DNA from 4 places in the Pseudoalteromonas sp. PB2-1 genome. Region 3 is predicted to be linked to each of the others. Evidence: predicted binding sites of a transcription regulator. Region 3 holds the regulator's gene; each other region holds the start of a gene.

Region 1 (4,203 bases), 1.6 Mb from region 3:
TTGGAGAAAGAGCAATGCATTTATTTTGCTAAAAAGGTGTATTTAGCTTGATAGTTGCTGGTACTATTTTGTCACTTAGGTAAAAAAGAGTGGGGCATATGTTAAGATTTTTTTCAATCAACCAAGGTGTAATAACACAAATCGAACCAGCCCCCGATACGCCATTAGCCACATCCATTAAAAATGCCCATTGGATTGACACGATTAACCCAACAGGCGAAGAGCGTCGCGCCCTCGCGAGTACCCTAAATATTACTTTGCCTGCGGCTGATGATGTTGAAGAAATTGAAGCGTCGTCGCGTTGCTTTATTGATCATGAAGGGCTTCATGTACATGCTCTGTTTATGTCGCCAAATGAAGGACGTTTTAATACGGTGACAGTTGCGTGTTTACTGCAAGATAATTGTTTATTGACGATTCGTGATGATGAATTAGCTGATTTTCGTTTATTAAGACTCCGTGCTCGTAAAGGGCAAGTGGCGTGTGATAACCCTAAACAATTACTCGTAACTTTATTTGATCAAAAAGTCGAAAATCATGCGGATATGCTTGAAGACATGCACCATCAGCTAGAAAATCTCAGTGCTTATGTACTTGAAGAGGATGGCTCAGACTTAGAGCAAGCGGTAAGTCGGATTGCACGGCTTGAGGACAACAACGGTAAAGTACGCTTATGCTTGATGGATACTCGCCGCAATATTTCGTTTTTACTGCGTTACCTTGGCGCACCTACTGAAGACCGTGAGTCACTTCGCGAGATTGTACTTGATATCGATACCCTGATGTCTCACTGTACTTTTTTGTTTGATAAAGTTAATTTCTTGATGGATTCAACTCAGGGTTTTATCAATATTGAGCAAAACCAAATCATTAAAACTTTCTCGATTGCATCGGTGGTTTTTTTGCCTCCCACAGTGGTTGCAAGTATTTACGGTATGAATTTTAATAGCATGCCAGAGCTTGCGTGGGCTTGGGGCTACCCATTTGCTATTGCCATTATGCTACTGTCCGGCTTCGCGCCTTATTTATTTTTTAAACATAAAGGTTGGCTGTAAAGGCATAAAAAAGCCCAGCGCTAGCTGGGCAAGGGGTCTTCGGATAGAAGTGTTAACCTTTTAATTCGCCTGTAGACGATTCGATATGTGCACGAACAAACCATTGGAACTGTTCAAGCTCTGCAAGTTGGCCTGTGATCATATCCTCAGAAACAGGGTCTAATTCAGCAAGTTGCTCAAGCGCCTTACGGTGATCTTTATTGACGCCGTTATAAACTTTATCAAGAGCAGTTAAGTGATCAGATACTAGCCCTTTGCCTAGTGAGTAATCTTTCCACTCGCGGCGATCAACGATTGACTGTGGTGTGCCAACCGGAACACCGCCCATAGTTGCAATACGCTCGGCAATAGTGTCGGTCATTTCTTGAACGGCACTTACTTGTGGATCAAGCATTTCATGCACACCGATAAAGTTTGGACCGACAACATTCCAGTGGATATGCTTAAGAGTAAGATGTAAATCGATTAAAGCGACCATGCGCTTGTCTAAAATAGCAATTGTATCGGCTGCTGATTCGTTATTAACGCCTGGGGCCGTGAATTCAGCGACTTTTGATGATGTATTACTCATTACTCCTCCGAGATTCTCTAAAATTGTATTTCCATAAAGCTTTTAAGTTACTTAGTCGTTACTTAAAAAGCGAAGTTATTAGAGTAGAAGCAATCGTTATGCCGATATCTGAAATTTTTTAAGTTGATGATTTTTAATGTTTTATTTTTGTTTTTGTTTTCAGGGCGCTCAACAAGATACTGAATGAATATGAAAAGTCTGCACACTCTATGTAAAAAATTCAGTGTGCAGAAGCTAGGAACATAAATCGTTAAGAGAGCAGGGCCGCTGCTAAACGAACAAAGTCAGAAGAAGTTAAAATACCAACTAAGTTATTATCATCATCGACAACGGGCATACAGCCGTGTCGATTTTCAACAAAAAACTTTGCTACTTCATGCAATGGTTGATTAGGTGAAATACTTGTGAAATCAGTGGCCATAATATCTTGCACTTTAGTTTGCTTTTCTTTTCGTTCAAGTGCACTGGCACTGAAGTTAGCCATAATACTCATTACTTGAGCGATCATGATCTTTTGAGTCAGCATGCCAACTAAACCACCATGCTCATTAATGACAGGAATGTGTCGAATATTTTTTTCTTTCATTAAGTTATGAGCATCATGCAATGAGTTTGCTGCGGTGATAGCCAGCGGATCGGGCGTCATCAAGTCTGAAACAAGGTGTGTCATGGTAAAGTCCTAGTAATTTAATCATGTTGGTATCAGTGTAGCCTGAATATGATTGAGTGCACTTCACCTAGATCAAAGTTTATGATTAATTACTTAATTTTTTTAATGATTAGGAATTAAAATTAAACTGTTCAAATGATTAAAATGTGGTTTCAATTCGGTTGCGACCATTGTTTTTAGCCGAATAGAGGGCTTTATCTGCTCGGTTAATTAAGTCGTCAAATGTGTCTGCTTGTTGCCAATGAGTAAGGCCAAAGCTGGCTGTGAATGAAATGATTTGTTGTTTATATTCAATTTGACTTGTTTCTATGGTCTGGCGAAGCTTTTCAAGTTTTTGGTAGGCTTGCTCTGGGGATTTTTCGATACTGAGAATGAGAAATTCCTCGCCCCCTAAACGGCAGCATAGATCTTCTCGGTGTAGGTGACGTTGTAAAAGCTCTGCTAACACTTCCAGCACTAGGTCTCCTGCTTCATGCCCGTAGTTATCATTTATGCTTTTAAAAAAGTCGATGTCTAAAGCGCTTGCATAAAGGAAAGTCGCATGCTGATTAGTCAATAACTGCCGTTTGTCTAAAACATACTGAAGACCTCGACGGTTATATAAATTTGTGAGTGGATCCTTGAGTGATAGTTCAGCATAGCGCCGTTTTTCATCGATTAGAAGGGTGGTGATAAGCCCAAGCCCTGTCATGACAAATACCGTGGCATGAGCAACCACGGTTAATGAGTAAAGTGTCAGTAGGTTATGTGAATGAGTGATAATAGTTAACTGAGTAATAGGCACTAAAAGTAAAATACATTGTGCTGCTAAGAGCACAGTATTACCTATATTGCTCTTGTATAGTGCTCGGGTAAAAGTAAAGTAAATAAGGGCAGGTAACGCGGTTAGAGTAAAACATGCCTCTACTAAAGCAAGTTGGTTAATACTGTTTGTAAATAATACGCAAACTGAAAAAATAGCACCGTGGCCAATCATTAATCGATTAAAGCGGCACTTTTCATCGTGGTTATAAATCGAGAGCTGAAGTAGTACCATTGACAGAATATAAATAATAACACTGGGCCGAAAATCACTGGGAAGCCCGAAAATATTTTGTATCCACAGCCAAGCAAAGCCAGCAACACCTAGATAGAAAAATAAGTTAAAGAAGACAATTGACTTACTTTTAAAACGGCTAATCATTAATCCGGTTGCAATGACCGAGCAGGTTATTACAGTGATCAGCAAAAAAACAAAGAAGCCGTGATAAAAATAACTTTCGAGGTTTATAGCCATAACTCACATAGAAAAACGAGCAATAGTTAAAAGCTTAGCATAGAAAGATTTTTACACTAAAATCTACTCTGTTGTTGTGCTGGCCTTTTTGTGCTGCGACAAGTTCAAAATAAGCTAAACAATACAGAAACGATTAATAGCCCTGCCATAATGTGATTAAATCCTTTTAATCGTACTGGATTTCTGAGGTAGTGTTGAAGCTTTTGTCCGAGCAAGGTCCAAGAGCACACGCATGGTAAGTTAACGACGCCAAAAACGATACTAACAATAAAAACAGAGAGTAGATTTTTATCAGGTGCGTAAAGACCAATAGCACTTAGTGCCATTGCCCACGCTTTTGGATTAACCCATTGAAATAATGCAGCTTGGGTAAAAGTAAAGGGCTCACTCTTGTTATTAGAGGCTTGTTGCCCATTGCTAGTGGCAATCTTAAACGCAAGATAGAACAGGTAAGCAACACAAAATACTTTGAGAATCAGGTAGCTTGATGGAAAAAAGTCAAACACTTGCATAACACCTAGTCCAACAAGTATTAGCATTAACATGAATCCAAGTGTTACGCCAAGTAAGTGTGGCATTGTTCTACGAAAACCAAAATTCGCGCCAGAGCTCATTAACATCAAATTATTAG
Region 2 (4,203 bases), 700 kb from region 3:
TTGGAAACCAATTAAGCCACGACTTGGGATCATAAAGTCCATACGTACACGGCCTTTACCATCTGGAGACATGTCTGTTAGTTCACCCTTACGAAGACCAATTTGCTCCATGATAGAACCTTGGTGCTCTTCTTGACAGTCGATTGTAAGTGTTTCGTATGGCTCTTCTTTTTGACCATCAACTTCACGAAGGATTACTTGTGGACGAGATACAGCAAGCTCGTAACCTTCACGACGCATGTTCTCGATTAAGATACCTAAGTGTAACTCACCACGACCAGAAACACGGAAGCTATCTGGGTTATCAGTTTCTTCAACACGTAGTGCTACGTTGTGTACAAGCTCAGCTTGTAAACGCTCAAGGATATTACGTGAAGTGACGAATTTACCTTCTTTACCAGCAAATGGTGATGTGTTTACAGAGAACGTCATTGTTACTGTCGGCTCATCAACGCTTAGTGGTGGTAATGCTTCAACGGTATTTACATCACAGATAGTGTCTGAGATTTTTAACTCACCAAGACCTGTAATTGCAATGATGTCGCCTGCGCCCGCAGATTCTGCTTCGTGACGCTCAAGACCTAAGTAACTCATTACTTGGCCAACTTTACCGTTACGCTTAGTACCGTCTGCACTCACAATCGTTACTTGTTGGTTAGGACGAACAGTACCACGCTTGATACGACCTACACCGATAACACCGATGTATGAGTTGTAGTCAAGCTGAGAAATTTGCATTTGAAGAGCACCTTCAGGATCGGCATCCGGTGGAGATACTTCGTCAACGATCATCTGGAACATAGGTTCCATGTTGTCAGATGGCGTGTCTAAATCCATTGTTGCCCAGCCGTTGATAGCTGATGCATAGATTACTTTAAAGTCTAACTGTTCATCAGTTGCACCTAGGTTATCGAATAAATCGAAAACTTGGTCCATAACCCAGTCAGGACGTGCACCTGGTTTGTCGATTTTGTTGATAACAACAATCGGCGTTAAACCTTGTGCGAATGCTTTTTGCGTTACGAAACGCGTTTGTGGCATTGGACCTTCTTGAGCATCAACAAGTAGTAATACTGAGTCAGCCATCGAAAGTACGCGTTCTACTTCACCACCGAAGTCGGCGTGTCCTGGGGTATCTACGATATTGATATGGTAGTCATTCCAAGAGATAGCTGTATTTTTAGCTAAAATGGTAATACCACGCTCTTTCTCAATGTCGTTTGAGTCCATTACGCGCTCTTCGTTACCGCCGCGCGTTTCTAATGTGCCTGATTGCTCAAGCAGTTTATCAACCAAAGTTGTTTTACCGTGGTCAACGTGGGCGATAATCGCTATATTTCTTAACTTTTCGATGCTCATATTTTTTCTCAGAGAAATTGAATCTCATTGATCCTGCAAGATCTACGCACTCATCTGAGTTTTCACCAGATGTCCCAGCATAGGATTTAAAAGGGCGCATATTATCCCTTAATAATGGCATGGATGAAAGTTTATCCAATGTAAATTTATAAACTTTCTTCAAGCTTTTTCTAAGTATCTGTTTTATAAATGACAAATTTATGAACTTTGTTCATTTCAAACAGTAAGAATTGGCGAAATTCTGAGTTATGAGCCATATTTTCAGAGTAAATCAAGCTCAGAGTTCATTTATTAGGTATGCTCAATTTCTGTGCATTTGGCATTGTGAAAAAGCAATGCACCACAATGAAACTTTTACGCACCAAAGTTGTGCAAATAGTTTTAACAAAACCCTATTCTATTTTTTTTTATAAGCCTAAACAACATGTTAAAAATATGGCATGAAATCAGCTTATATAAAACAAAAGCAATAATGCAGCAAAAATAAAACCCAACAATTGGAGGACACATGTCACAATCGGTTTTAGATTTTATCAAAGAAAATGACGTTAAGTTCATTGATTTACGCTTTACTGACACCAAAGGTAAAGAACAGCATGTTTCTATTCCTCATCACCAAATTGATGAAGAGTTCTTTGAAGACGGCAAAATGTTTGACGGTTCTTCAATTGCTGGCTGGAAAGGCATCAATGAATCAGACATGGTACTAATGCCTGTACCTGAGTCTGCTAAAATGGACCCATTTTCTGAAGAAGCTACTTTAATCGTACGTTGTGACGTTGTTGAGCCTTCAACACTTCAAGGTTACGAGCGTGATCCACGTTCTGTTGCAAAACGCGCTGAAGAATACATGCGTTCAACAGGTATCGCTGATACTGTTTTATTCGGCCCAGAGCCAGAGTTCTTCCTATTTGATGATGTAAAATACAAATCAGACATGTCAGGTTCTATGTACAAAATTGATGATATCGAAGCTGCATGGAACTCAGATAAAGACTACGAAGGTGGCAACAAAGGCCATCGTCCAGGCGTTAAAGGTGGTTACTTCCCATGTTCACCTATTGATTCATCACACGACTGGCGTTCAGCTACATGTTTAGTTCTTGAAGAACTAGGCCAAGTTGTAGAAGCTCATCACCATGAAGTTGCAACTGCGGGTCAAAACGAAATCGCAACACGCTTCAATACCATGGTATTAAAAGCAGACGAAATCCAAGAGATGAAATATGTTATCCATAACATGGCTCACCTTTATGGTAAGACAGCAACCTTCATGCCTAAGCCTCTTGTAGGTGATAACGGTTCTGGTATGCACTGTCACCAATCTTTAGGTAAAGATGGCGTAAACATCTTCGCTGGTGACAAGTACGCGGGTCTTTCTGAAGAAGCACTTTACTACATCGGTGGTATCATCAAGCACGCTAAAGCAATCAACGCATTCGCTAACGCGTCAACTAACTCGTACAAACGTCTAGTACCAGGCTTTGAAGCACCAGTAATGCTTGCATACTCTGCACGTAACCGCTCTGCTTCAATCCGTATCCCTGTGGTACCGTCTGCAAAAGCACGTCGTATCGAGGTACGTTTCCCAGATCCAACAGCTAACCCATACCTAGCATTCTCAGCAATGCTTATGGCTGGCCTTGACGGTATCAAAAACAAGATCCACCCTGGCGATGCTATGGATAAAGATTTATACGACTTACCAGCTGAAGAAGCTGCTGAGATCCCACAAGTTGCCTCTTCACTAAGCGAAGCACTTGCTTCTTTAGACGCTGACCGTGAGTTCTTGACCCAAGGTGGTGTATTCACTGACGATCTAATCGATGCATACATCTCACTGAAGAACAAAGAAGTTGAAAAGCTTAACATGACAACTCACCCAGTTGAGTTTGAAATGTACTACAGCGTGTAATTACGCTGTAGCAGAATTATCTATATCAGATAATAAATGTGTGTTCTCAAGCCCGCTTTGCGGGCTTTTTTAATGGTAATTCGACGTATTCTCCTCTACAGTTTTAAATAGATTAAGAAATGCAGGGTTGCAGAGTGAAAAGCATAACTTTATTGTTAGCAGTACTAATTTTTGTTAGTACTTTTAGCCATGGTACCGCTCAGAAGAAAGTGTATTCGTGGAAGGATAGAAATGGTGTTTTAGTCTTTTCTGATACACCACGTCCAGGCGCAACTGAAGTAAAGCTAAATACGCAAAATCTCACTATGCCAGCGACCGATACGAGCATTCTAGATAGCAGCCCGAACGTTACACCGGTTAATTTTAAAGTGACAATAGCCTCACCTGAAAATGAAGCCACCGTTAGAGAGAATACTGGTTCCGTTTATGTAACGACTCGTATTAGTCCACGCTTTGCAACAGGCTTTAAGGTACAACTCCTTGTTGATGGCACTCCTTTAGGTGTTGCCAGTAGCAGTACAACCTTTGCACTTAGAGAAGTCAATCGAGGCGAACACACACTGCAAGCTAAGCTTTTTAATGAGAATAATAAACTCGTTTCGGTTAGCCCAGTAAGCACCTTTTTTATGCATCGAGCATCTGTATTAAACAGCAATTAACTTTTTAAAATAGATACCTCACAATGCAGAATGGCTGTGCTAAGCTATGCTCAATCGCAACGCACTAAAATGGTGCAAACATGCTCAGTAATACTCCCTTCGACTCAGAAATACTCGACAGTATCTGGAAAAATTTAAGTACTGCCGTTATCTTGCTCGACCGAAACTTCAAACTGGTTTATGCAAATGACAGTGCAAGTGAGCTTTTAGGTTTAGGTCCTAAACGTATTATCAACCAACCATTCGATAATCTATTTAACTATCACTCAA
Region 3 (4,203 bases):
TTTCGGGATACCATGCTTAAAGCCAAATGACATAAAGGTAATAATAAGCTTTTTGTCTTTTTTACCGAGAATCTTCTCACGAATTGACTCTGCTAGCTGATGTACACTTAAATCCGTTGTGTCGATCATAAAGTCGGCGCGGGTAATTAGTACATCGAGCAGTATTTTTTCTTGCTTAATTGCTAAATCGAGTGGTAAAGAATCTAAAGAAAGCGGATGTAAACGTCTTGTCTCAGAGAAACGTCTAATGAGTGTTTGATCATCACTATCAAGGTAAAATAAGGTTGGATTGGCGAAACCTGGCAAGTATTCAAGAATATCATTAAATTCTTGTTGCTCTTTTGGCAGGTTACGTACGTCGATACTGACTGCTATTTTGTCGTAATTATCAGAGACGCTGCGCACTAGCGAAGGTAATAGGTTTACAGGAATATTATCAACGCAATAATAACCAAGATCCTCAAGGACTCGTAAAGCGACTGATTTACCTGAGCCAGAACGGCCACTGATAATAATTAATTCCATTTATGCCTCTGATGCAATAACTTGAAACAGTTCCTGATCGGTTTTAGCGCTGCGTAACTGTTTACAAAATTCTTTGTCTTTTAGTCTATCAGCAATTGTTGATAAGGTCTTTAAATGAAGTTGGCAGTCTCCATCAGGTACGATGAGTGCAACAAAAATATCAACAGGGCGGTTGTCAATTGCGTCAAAGTTAATTGGAGATTCGCTCACTATAATAAACGCATGCGGTTTATCAGCACCTGACATACGACCATGCGGAATAGCAATACCTCTACCAATTCCTGTGCTCCCCAATTTTTCTCGATTGAGTAAAGCATTAAGAATATCTTGCTGCGATAGATGAGGAAGCTGCTCATGAGCGAGTTCGCTGATAAATTCGAGAATTCTTTTTTTGCTATTAAAAAGGACCGCAGCTTTGCTGCAGTCCTGGCTAGTAAGTGAACTAAGTTTCATAATTTAGTGTCGAGCTAATTTCTCTTTGTGTTTAATTACTTGGCGATCAAGCTTATCAATTAGCGAGTCGATGGCCGCGTACATATCTTGATGCTCTGTAGAGGCAAACAGTTCGCCTCCGTTTACATGTAAAGTTGCTTCTGCTTTTTGACTTAATTTTTCTACGTCTAAAATGACATGAACATTATTAATATGATCAAAATGCCTTTCTAGTTTCGCAAACTTGGTGTTTACATAGTCTTTTAATGAATCTGTGATTTCTACATGACGACCAGTTAGGTTTAGTTGCATAAGCATTTTCCTTCTATGTAAAACGTCTAAATCAAGCTTTTACGCTGATTAGACGGCGGTATTGCTAGAGACTCTCGGTATTTTGCAATTGTACGTCTAGCTACTTTAATTCCTTGCTCAGCCAATATATCTGCAATCTTACTATCACTCAATGGCTTCGCTGAGTTTTCTGCGGCAATAAGCTTTTTGATTAAAGCGCGTATTGCCGTTGATGAACACTCGCCACCATTTTCTGTGCTGACGTGGCTTGAGAAGAAATATTTCAACTCAAAAATACCCCTTGGGGTATGCATATATTTTTGCGTTGTAACCCGTGAAATCGTCGATTCATGCATTTCGACCATTTCAGCGACATCATTTAGCACCATCGGTTTCATCGCCTCAGGGCCGTGTTCAAAGAAAGCCTGTTGTTGTTGAACAATACAGTTCGTTACTTTTAATAAAGTATCATTCCGGCTCTCTAAGCTTTTAATAAACCACTTAGCTTCTTGCAGATGAGAGCGAATAAACTGACTGTCGCTGCTTGATTTTACAGAGCGTGACATAGCCGCATATTGGCTATTCACTCTGATCTTTGGCATACAGTCAGGGTTAAGCTCAACGACCCAACGACCTTTTACTTTTTTTACTGATACGTCGGGTATGACGTATTCAGACTCTTCACGTACGATGCTATCCGCGGGCTTAGGGTTCAAGCTATGGATAAGCGTCATGACTTCTTTTAGCTCGTTTTCTTTAAGCTTAGTCTTTTTCATCAAAGTACGATAGTCGCGACTTGCTAATAATTCGATGTGCTCAGATAAAACCATTTTAGTTTCAGCCAAATAAGGTGTATCTGCATCGAATTGACGAAGTTGAATACATAGGCACTCTTGTAAACTGCGAGCACCAATGCCGACAGGATCAAATAGCTGTATTCTTTTTAGGACCGCTTCGACTTCATCAAGTTCTATTTCTTCTTCTTCATCATCGTTTTGATTAAAGCTTTCAACAATATCCTCACAACTGACGGTTAAAATACCTGAGTCATCAATAGCTTCGACTATAGCAACAGCAATTGCTTCATCAGTTGGACTAAATGGGGTCAACTGTAGTTGCCACATCAGATATTCGTGGAGAGTTTCGGTTGACGCACCTTGATAAATAGACTCATCTTCTGGCATTGGCCCTGAAGAGGTTGAAGGAGCTGCACTCATGTACTCATCCCACGTGACGTCCATTGCTAGGTCGTCACTAACGGTATCTTTATTGAGTGCATCACTGCTTTCTTGCTCGTACTCACTTGGTGCTTCTTCTGCCGTAGCAGTGACTTGTGAATCATCAGAGTCAGATTTTTGTTCGTTTTTACCGATTGCGTCTTCACTGTAATCCGCTTCTTCCACTTCAAGTAGAGGATTACTATCAAGCGCTTCTTGTATTTCTTGCTGGAGATCCAATGTACTAAGTTGCAATAAGCGAATGGCTTGTTGCAGTTGTGGAGTCATTGTAAGTTGCTGGCCCATGCGCAGCTGTAATGATTGCCTCATGTATCCCTAACAATCCTTTTAAATCATTTATTGATACTACTTTGAGTCAATATCAATATGTTGTCATTATTGTAAGTCTAGCAGATGCTCTAGTCGGTGGTGTATTGGTTACAACCTGAATTGCTCGCCTAGATAAACATCGCGTACGGTTTGGTCTGCTAATACGTGTTCAGGCGTGCCTGATGCAATTAGCTCCCCATGAGAAACAATGTAGGCTTTTTCACAAACATCAAGGGTTTCTCGAACATTATGGTCAGTTATTAGTACACCGATACCACGGTTTTTCAAATGCTCTATAATTTTCTTTATATCTAACACTGAAATTGGATCAACACCAGCAAAAGGCTCATCTAGCAGAATAAATTTTGGATCTGCGGCTAATGCTCGCGCGATTTCAACACGGCGACGCTCGCCTCCTGATAGCGCCATACCTTGGCTATCTCGAATGTGCTGAATACTAAATTCATCAAGCAGGTTATTGAGTGTTTCTTCTCGTTGCTGTTTTTTAAGATCTTTACGTGTTTCAAGAATCGCCATCAGGTTTTGGTAGACCGTCAACTTTCTAAAAATGGATGATTCTTGGGGTAAATAGCCAATACCTAATCGAGCGCGATTGTGCATGGGTAATAAAGTGATGTCGTTGTCATCAATACTAATTTTACCTTTGTCGCTTGGCACTAGCCCTACAATCATGTAGAAGGTGGTGGTTTTACCTGCACCATTAGGGCCTAGTAGGCCAACAATACTGCCAGCTTCGACTTCTAGTCCCACATTTTTGACAACTTGGCGGCCTTTATAGCTCTTTGCTAACAGCTCTGCTTTTAATGTACTCATGGCTGGCCTTTATCATCTTTTTTATTATCAACAGGCACTAAGATTGTATGCACACGATCCGTTGAATTTTCGTCTTTTTCAGCACTAATGAGTTGTTGTTCCATGTCGTAAGTTATACTTTTTGCACTGACTTTTTGCCCTGCTTGTGTCACTTGTGCATCGCCAACTAAGGTGAGTAAACGCTTTGCTACATCGTAACGTACTTCGTCTGCACTGGCGCTCATAACCGTGCCATCTTCTTGTTTTTCTTCAAAGTAGGCTGGCTTACCAGTGGCAATGATAAGTGAAACAGTACCATCAACCTCACCAGCATGTGCTTCTAGGCGATCTGCGGTAATACGACGATTACCATGGGTTATTTCTACATTTTCTTCAAAAATCCCGACACCATTTTTTAACTGACCTACTTGGCGATCTGAGCTAATGCTGATAGGAGTACCCGCTTGGTCTGCAGCAGCGCTTGAAAACGCAATCAATAAGCTTGGGATTAGAAGTAATTTTTTAAGTTTATTGGTCATAGTATATGGTTCGTGTATGGTTAGTTAACTCGACGATTTCGGCTTTTAAATCAGCT
Region 4 (4,203 bases), 550 kb from region 3:
AGGTGACTTCATTGTTAAAAATACCGAAAATGATTTAGTGGGCACTGGGGTACTCGATACTGAGCCAGATGGGGGGCTTATTGGTTTAGGCAGTGAACCTTTGTTAGCTGATTTTGATGAGAGTGAAGAGCAAATGGCACAAGGAACTGAGCCTCAACCACTTGGCGAAAGTATTGATTTGAGTTTGGTTATGACAGACACAAGTACAGATTCTACTATTGCTGAGGGGGCGGCACCACTTGAACTGAGTATTGATGATGTACTCACCGATAGTGAGCAAACGGATGTACTTGCTCTTGATACTGGCAGTGAAAGTCAAAGTTTGGCATTCAATGGTGAGCCCGAAGTGACATCAGACGCAGCAAATGATATTCAAAATGACTCTGAGGAGTTAATTAAGAAACTCATCGAAGGCGGCAATAACGCTATCGATATTTAAAACGAGTTACTAAATACAAATAAAGCGCGATTTATCGCGCTTTATTTTTGACTCTGAACAGCTTATTTTAGTAGATATGGTTTTAGGTTTTGCTTAGGAAACTCACGAGTAAAGCTTACTTTGTAGTCGCGACTTTATGTCGCGTTATTTATAAGCAATAACTTGGAGCAATAATCAGGTTTACAGCGCCATCTTTTCGGCAAATAGCAAAGTGGCTTATCAGAGGGGGCTATCAATTTGTGAGGTTGTCGTAATAAAGGAGAGATAACCCAAACGCATTACGCTTTTAGGTTATGTACAATTTTATTCTCGCCCTGAATAACACTGCCACCTTGATCATAGGTCATAGACGATGGTGCACCAATTAAAATATCTTTTAATTGTTTTACACTTAGTTGGGCTTGATGTGCGGCATGTGCATTGACATCGTTTTTCTTTTTGCAATTTGTAAGAAGCTCATTCACCTGCGTGATAAGTGAAGAAACGTCTTCATCTTGAGCATCATTTTTACTCACAAGCACCTGAACTTCTTTATCAAGCGTTTGAATTTTTTGTAATAAGGCGATTTTTTGTTGGGCAATCTCTTTTAAACCTTCACCTCGTTTTGAGGCAATGGCTGTTAGCTCATCATCTAAAAGCGCAGCAATAGACTCTAAATAAGAGACTTGCTGTGTTAATTTGCTGGCAATTAAATGGTTATGATCAGCCATAAACGTCAAACTCGAATGCTGCGATGTTCTTTGCTAGTTTTTCAGTATCAATTTGATACTTTCCTTCGCTGATTGCTTTTTTCAACTCAGCGACTTTTGTACTGTCAAAACCAGATGACTGCTCAGCCTTTTCTTGCAAAGATTTTAATTGCTTTGCTTGCGGCGTTAAACTCACTGAATCTGCACTGGCTTTAGGCGCAGCTGATTTAGCCGTTTGCGTGTTAAGGTTATCTTTTTGTAAATCAAGCTGTTTTTGCTTGGTATTCGTCAACACAGATGTTTGCTGACTATTATTATTGACGTTGCTTACCATTATTTTGACCTATACATTACCCAACATATGCCTTGGTATCGGCAGGCACACAAGATACTTTAACATAAATATTAAAAATTAAATATTCACCTGTACAGACTCGACACCATCCACGCGTGCATTTAATACTTTACCTGATTTTTTGTTTTTTACACGTACTAATTCATCAAGCGTACCATCTTCTAAAGCAACACCTGTTGTTTTGATTCTAAGTCCACGTATCGCTGCAATGATGGTTACATTATCCCCTTTGCACACCATACAAATATGGCTCATGACAATCGGAAGACCGCTGCGGATATTACGTTTGCTCCGACTTCCTATTAGCACTGATTCATCTTGAATATATTGCGTACGAACAAATTGTTTAGGCTTCATTTCAAGACGCAGATGTTCAGCTTTAATAACCTCTCCACGAGTTAAATTGGTTGTTACTACTACCACAGGCTCAAGTTCAATAATTCTGACATGCACATACTGCGTCCAACTATTTAAGTCTTCGCATTTAAGTTGTACGGTTACCTGCCGATTAAAAGGAGGTTCAGTCGGAACGGTTTTACTCAGCGGTAACTGACAAGGCCTATCAGGGATTCGGCTATCAAGAGGCAGTGCGCTGACTTGTGGTGTTGAATCCAGATCAGTTATTTGTTCGCTGATAAAATCGATAGCGATTTGTTGAAGTTGCTGGTGATTATAGACTTCAGCGTGAAGTTGCGTACTAAGCAACAGGCTAGCAAGAAAATAAAAAACACTGTATCTTCGGCTTTTTTTTAACAAACTCATCATGTTTCGACTATGCTTATGGTTGAAAACAAGGTATAAATATTTTGCGTCAAAAAACAGACGCTTTGTAACCTTATGTAGCTTTAACACAAAGAAAGCAATTATTGTTCCGACTCTGGTTGTTTATCTTTAGGAGATTGAAATGGCAGGCATTTTAGACTCAGTTAACCAGCGTACTCAGTTGGTTGGGCAAAACCGCCTTGAATTACTATTATTCAAACTCAGAGGGCGTCAACGCTTTGGTATTAACGTGTTTAAAGTAAGAGAGGTTTTACAATGCCCACCGCTTACAAACATGCCAAAATCAAACGCCTATATCCGTGGTGTGGCCCATATTCGAGGTCAAACTATCTCAGTTATCGATTTATCTATGGCTGTTGGCGGTCCTGCGATTGAAAATATTAAAGATAGTTTTATTATCATTGCGGAATACAATCGCTCAGTTCAAGGCTTTTTAGTCGGTGGTGTTGAACGTATTGTAAATATGAATTGGGAAAAAATTATGCCTCCGCCATCAGGCGCTGGCCGTTATTCGTATTTGACAGCCGTTACCGAAATTGAAAACGAGCTGGTAGAGATCCTTGACGTTGAAAAGATTCTTAACGAGATTTGCCCGGTTAATACTGAGGTCAGCGCTGAGGTTGTGGGCGAAGGCGAAATTCAAAAAGATTTAGGCGAACGCATTGTCTTTATTGCTGATGATTCTGCGGTAGCAAGAAACCAAGTTAAGCGTGCACTTGAGCCATTAGGTGTGCAAACTGAACTTGCTAAAAATGGTAAAGAAGCGTTACTCAGGCTACGTGAAATTGCTGAACTTGACTGTCAAAACAACATCACTGAACGTGTTGGGTTGCTGATATCTGATGTTGAAATGCCTGAAATGGACGGTTATACCCTAACAGCAGAAATAAAAGCCGATCCAAAATTATCACCGCTACATGTTATTTTACATACATCGCTGAGTGGTGTATTTAATCAAGCAATGATTGAAAAAGTGGGTGCGGATGATTTTATTGCAAAGTTTAACCCTGATGAATTAGCGAGAGCTGTTAAAAAATGGGTTCACTGTGATTAATAATTTATAGGTGGTATTACTTTGGAAAATAAGCACTTACAACAAAGCGAATACGATCAATTTCGCTCTTTTTTAGAGCAACAATGTGGGATTGTGTTAGGTGATAATAAACTTTATTTAGTTAAGAGTCGCCTAGCCCCATTGATGGCTCGCTTTAGTGTGGAATCGTTATCACAGCTTGTGAGCAAAACATTAAGCCCTCATGAGAGGCAGTTACGTGCCGCAGTTGTTGATGCGATGACGACAAACGAAACACTTTGGTTTCGTGATCAATACCCCTTTGAGTTACTTAAAACTAAATTGTTTCCTGAATTTAAAGACTTGCGTAGACCGGTGAAAATTTGGTCTGCGGCAAGCTCTTCTGGTCAAGAGCCTTACTCGATAGCTATGTCGGTTGCTGAGTTTCAGTCTAAGCAACCTGGTGTTTTAAAAATGGGTGCGCAGATTATCGGTACTGATATTTCAAATACTATGCTTGATATGTGTAAGAATGCAGAATACGACTCACTTGCCCTCGCACGAGGCTTGTCGATGGAAAGGCGGCAAAAGTTCTTTAAGGATAGTGGCAATGGTATGGCGCAGGTGGTTGATCCAATAAGAAAAATGGTCAGTTTTAGGCATCTAAACTTATTAGATTCTTATGCCTTGATGGGCAAGTTTGATATTATTTTTTGCCGCAATGTACTGATTTACTTTTCACCAGAGGTTAAGGCAAAAATTATTGCGCAATTTGCGCAGGCACTTAACCCTAAAGGCTATTTATTTTTAGGTGCATCTGAGTCAATGGCAGGTTTAAGTGATAGTTTTGATATGGTACGTTGTAATCCAGGTATCATCTACCAGAAGAAATAATTCCCTCCTAGCAACCTAACGATTAGGTTGC

Evidence for each region. The regulator sigma-54, encoded in region 3, starts transcription at its own class of promoters, with help from an activator protein. The targets are predictions, from matches to a motif close to GTTGGCACGNNNNTNGNNT.
Region 1: the regulator sigma-54 is predicted to act here: its motif matches at 1,714-1,732, upstream of dps (DNA starvation/stationary phase protection protein Dps).
Region 2: the regulator sigma-54 is predicted to act here: its motif matches at 1,794-1,812, upstream of glnA (glutamate--ammonia ligase).
Region 4: the regulator sigma-54 is predicted to act here: its motif matches at 2,341-2,359, upstream of flgA (flagellar basal body P-ring formation chaperone FlgA).

Annotation. Positions count from the first base shown of each region.
Region 1 is NZ_CP090667.1:1,106,442-1,110,644, forward strand. It holds gene corA (magnesium/cobalt transporter CorA) at 99-1,055, shown strand; gene dps (DNA starvation/stationary phase protection protein Dps) at 1,108-1,626, opposite strand; gene L0Z67_RS05110 (HPP family protein) at 1,877-2,296, opposite strand; gene L0Z67_RS05115 (GGDEF domain-containing protein) at 2,436-3,572, opposite strand; gene L0Z67_RS05120 (LysE family translocator) at 3,677-4,203, opposite strand, start outside.
Region 2 is NZ_CP090667.1:228,551-232,753, reverse strand. It holds gene typA (translational GTPase TypA) at 1-1,359, opposite strand, end outside; gene glnA (glutamate--ammonia ligase) at 1,868-3,274, shown strand; gene L0Z67_RS01130 (DUF4124 domain-containing protein) at 3,409-3,933, shown strand; gene glnL (nitrogen regulation protein NR(II)) at 4,014-4,203, shown strand, end outside.
Region 3 is NZ_CP090667.1:3,172,717-3,176,919, reverse strand. It holds gene rapZ (RNase adapter RapZ) at 1-525, opposite strand, end outside; gene ptsN (PTS IIA-like nitrogen regulatory protein PtsN) at 526-978, opposite strand; gene hpf (ribosome hibernation promoting factor) at 982-1,269, opposite strand; gene L0Z67_RS14795 (RNA polymerase factor sigma-54) at 1,296-2,795, opposite strand; gene lptB (LPS export ABC transporter ATP-binding protein) at 2,904-3,629, opposite strand; gene lptA (lipopolysaccharide transport periplasmic protein LptA) at 3,626-4,147, opposite strand; gene lptC (LPS export ABC transporter periplasmic protein LptC) at 4,137-4,203, opposite strand, start outside.
Region 4 is NZ_CP090667.1:2,620,126-2,624,328, reverse strand. It holds gene L0Z67_RS12320 (Ig-like domain-containing protein) at 1-439, shown strand, start outside; gene flgN (flagellar protein FlgN) at 718-1,149, opposite strand; gene flgM (flagellar biosynthesis anti-sigma factor FlgM) at 1,142-1,462, opposite strand; gene flgA (flagellar basal body P-ring formation chaperone FlgA) at 1,541-2,245, opposite strand; gene L0Z67_RS12300 (chemotaxis protein) at 2,388-3,320, shown strand; gene L0Z67_RS12295 (protein-glutamate O-methyltransferase CheR) at 3,342-4,172, shown strand.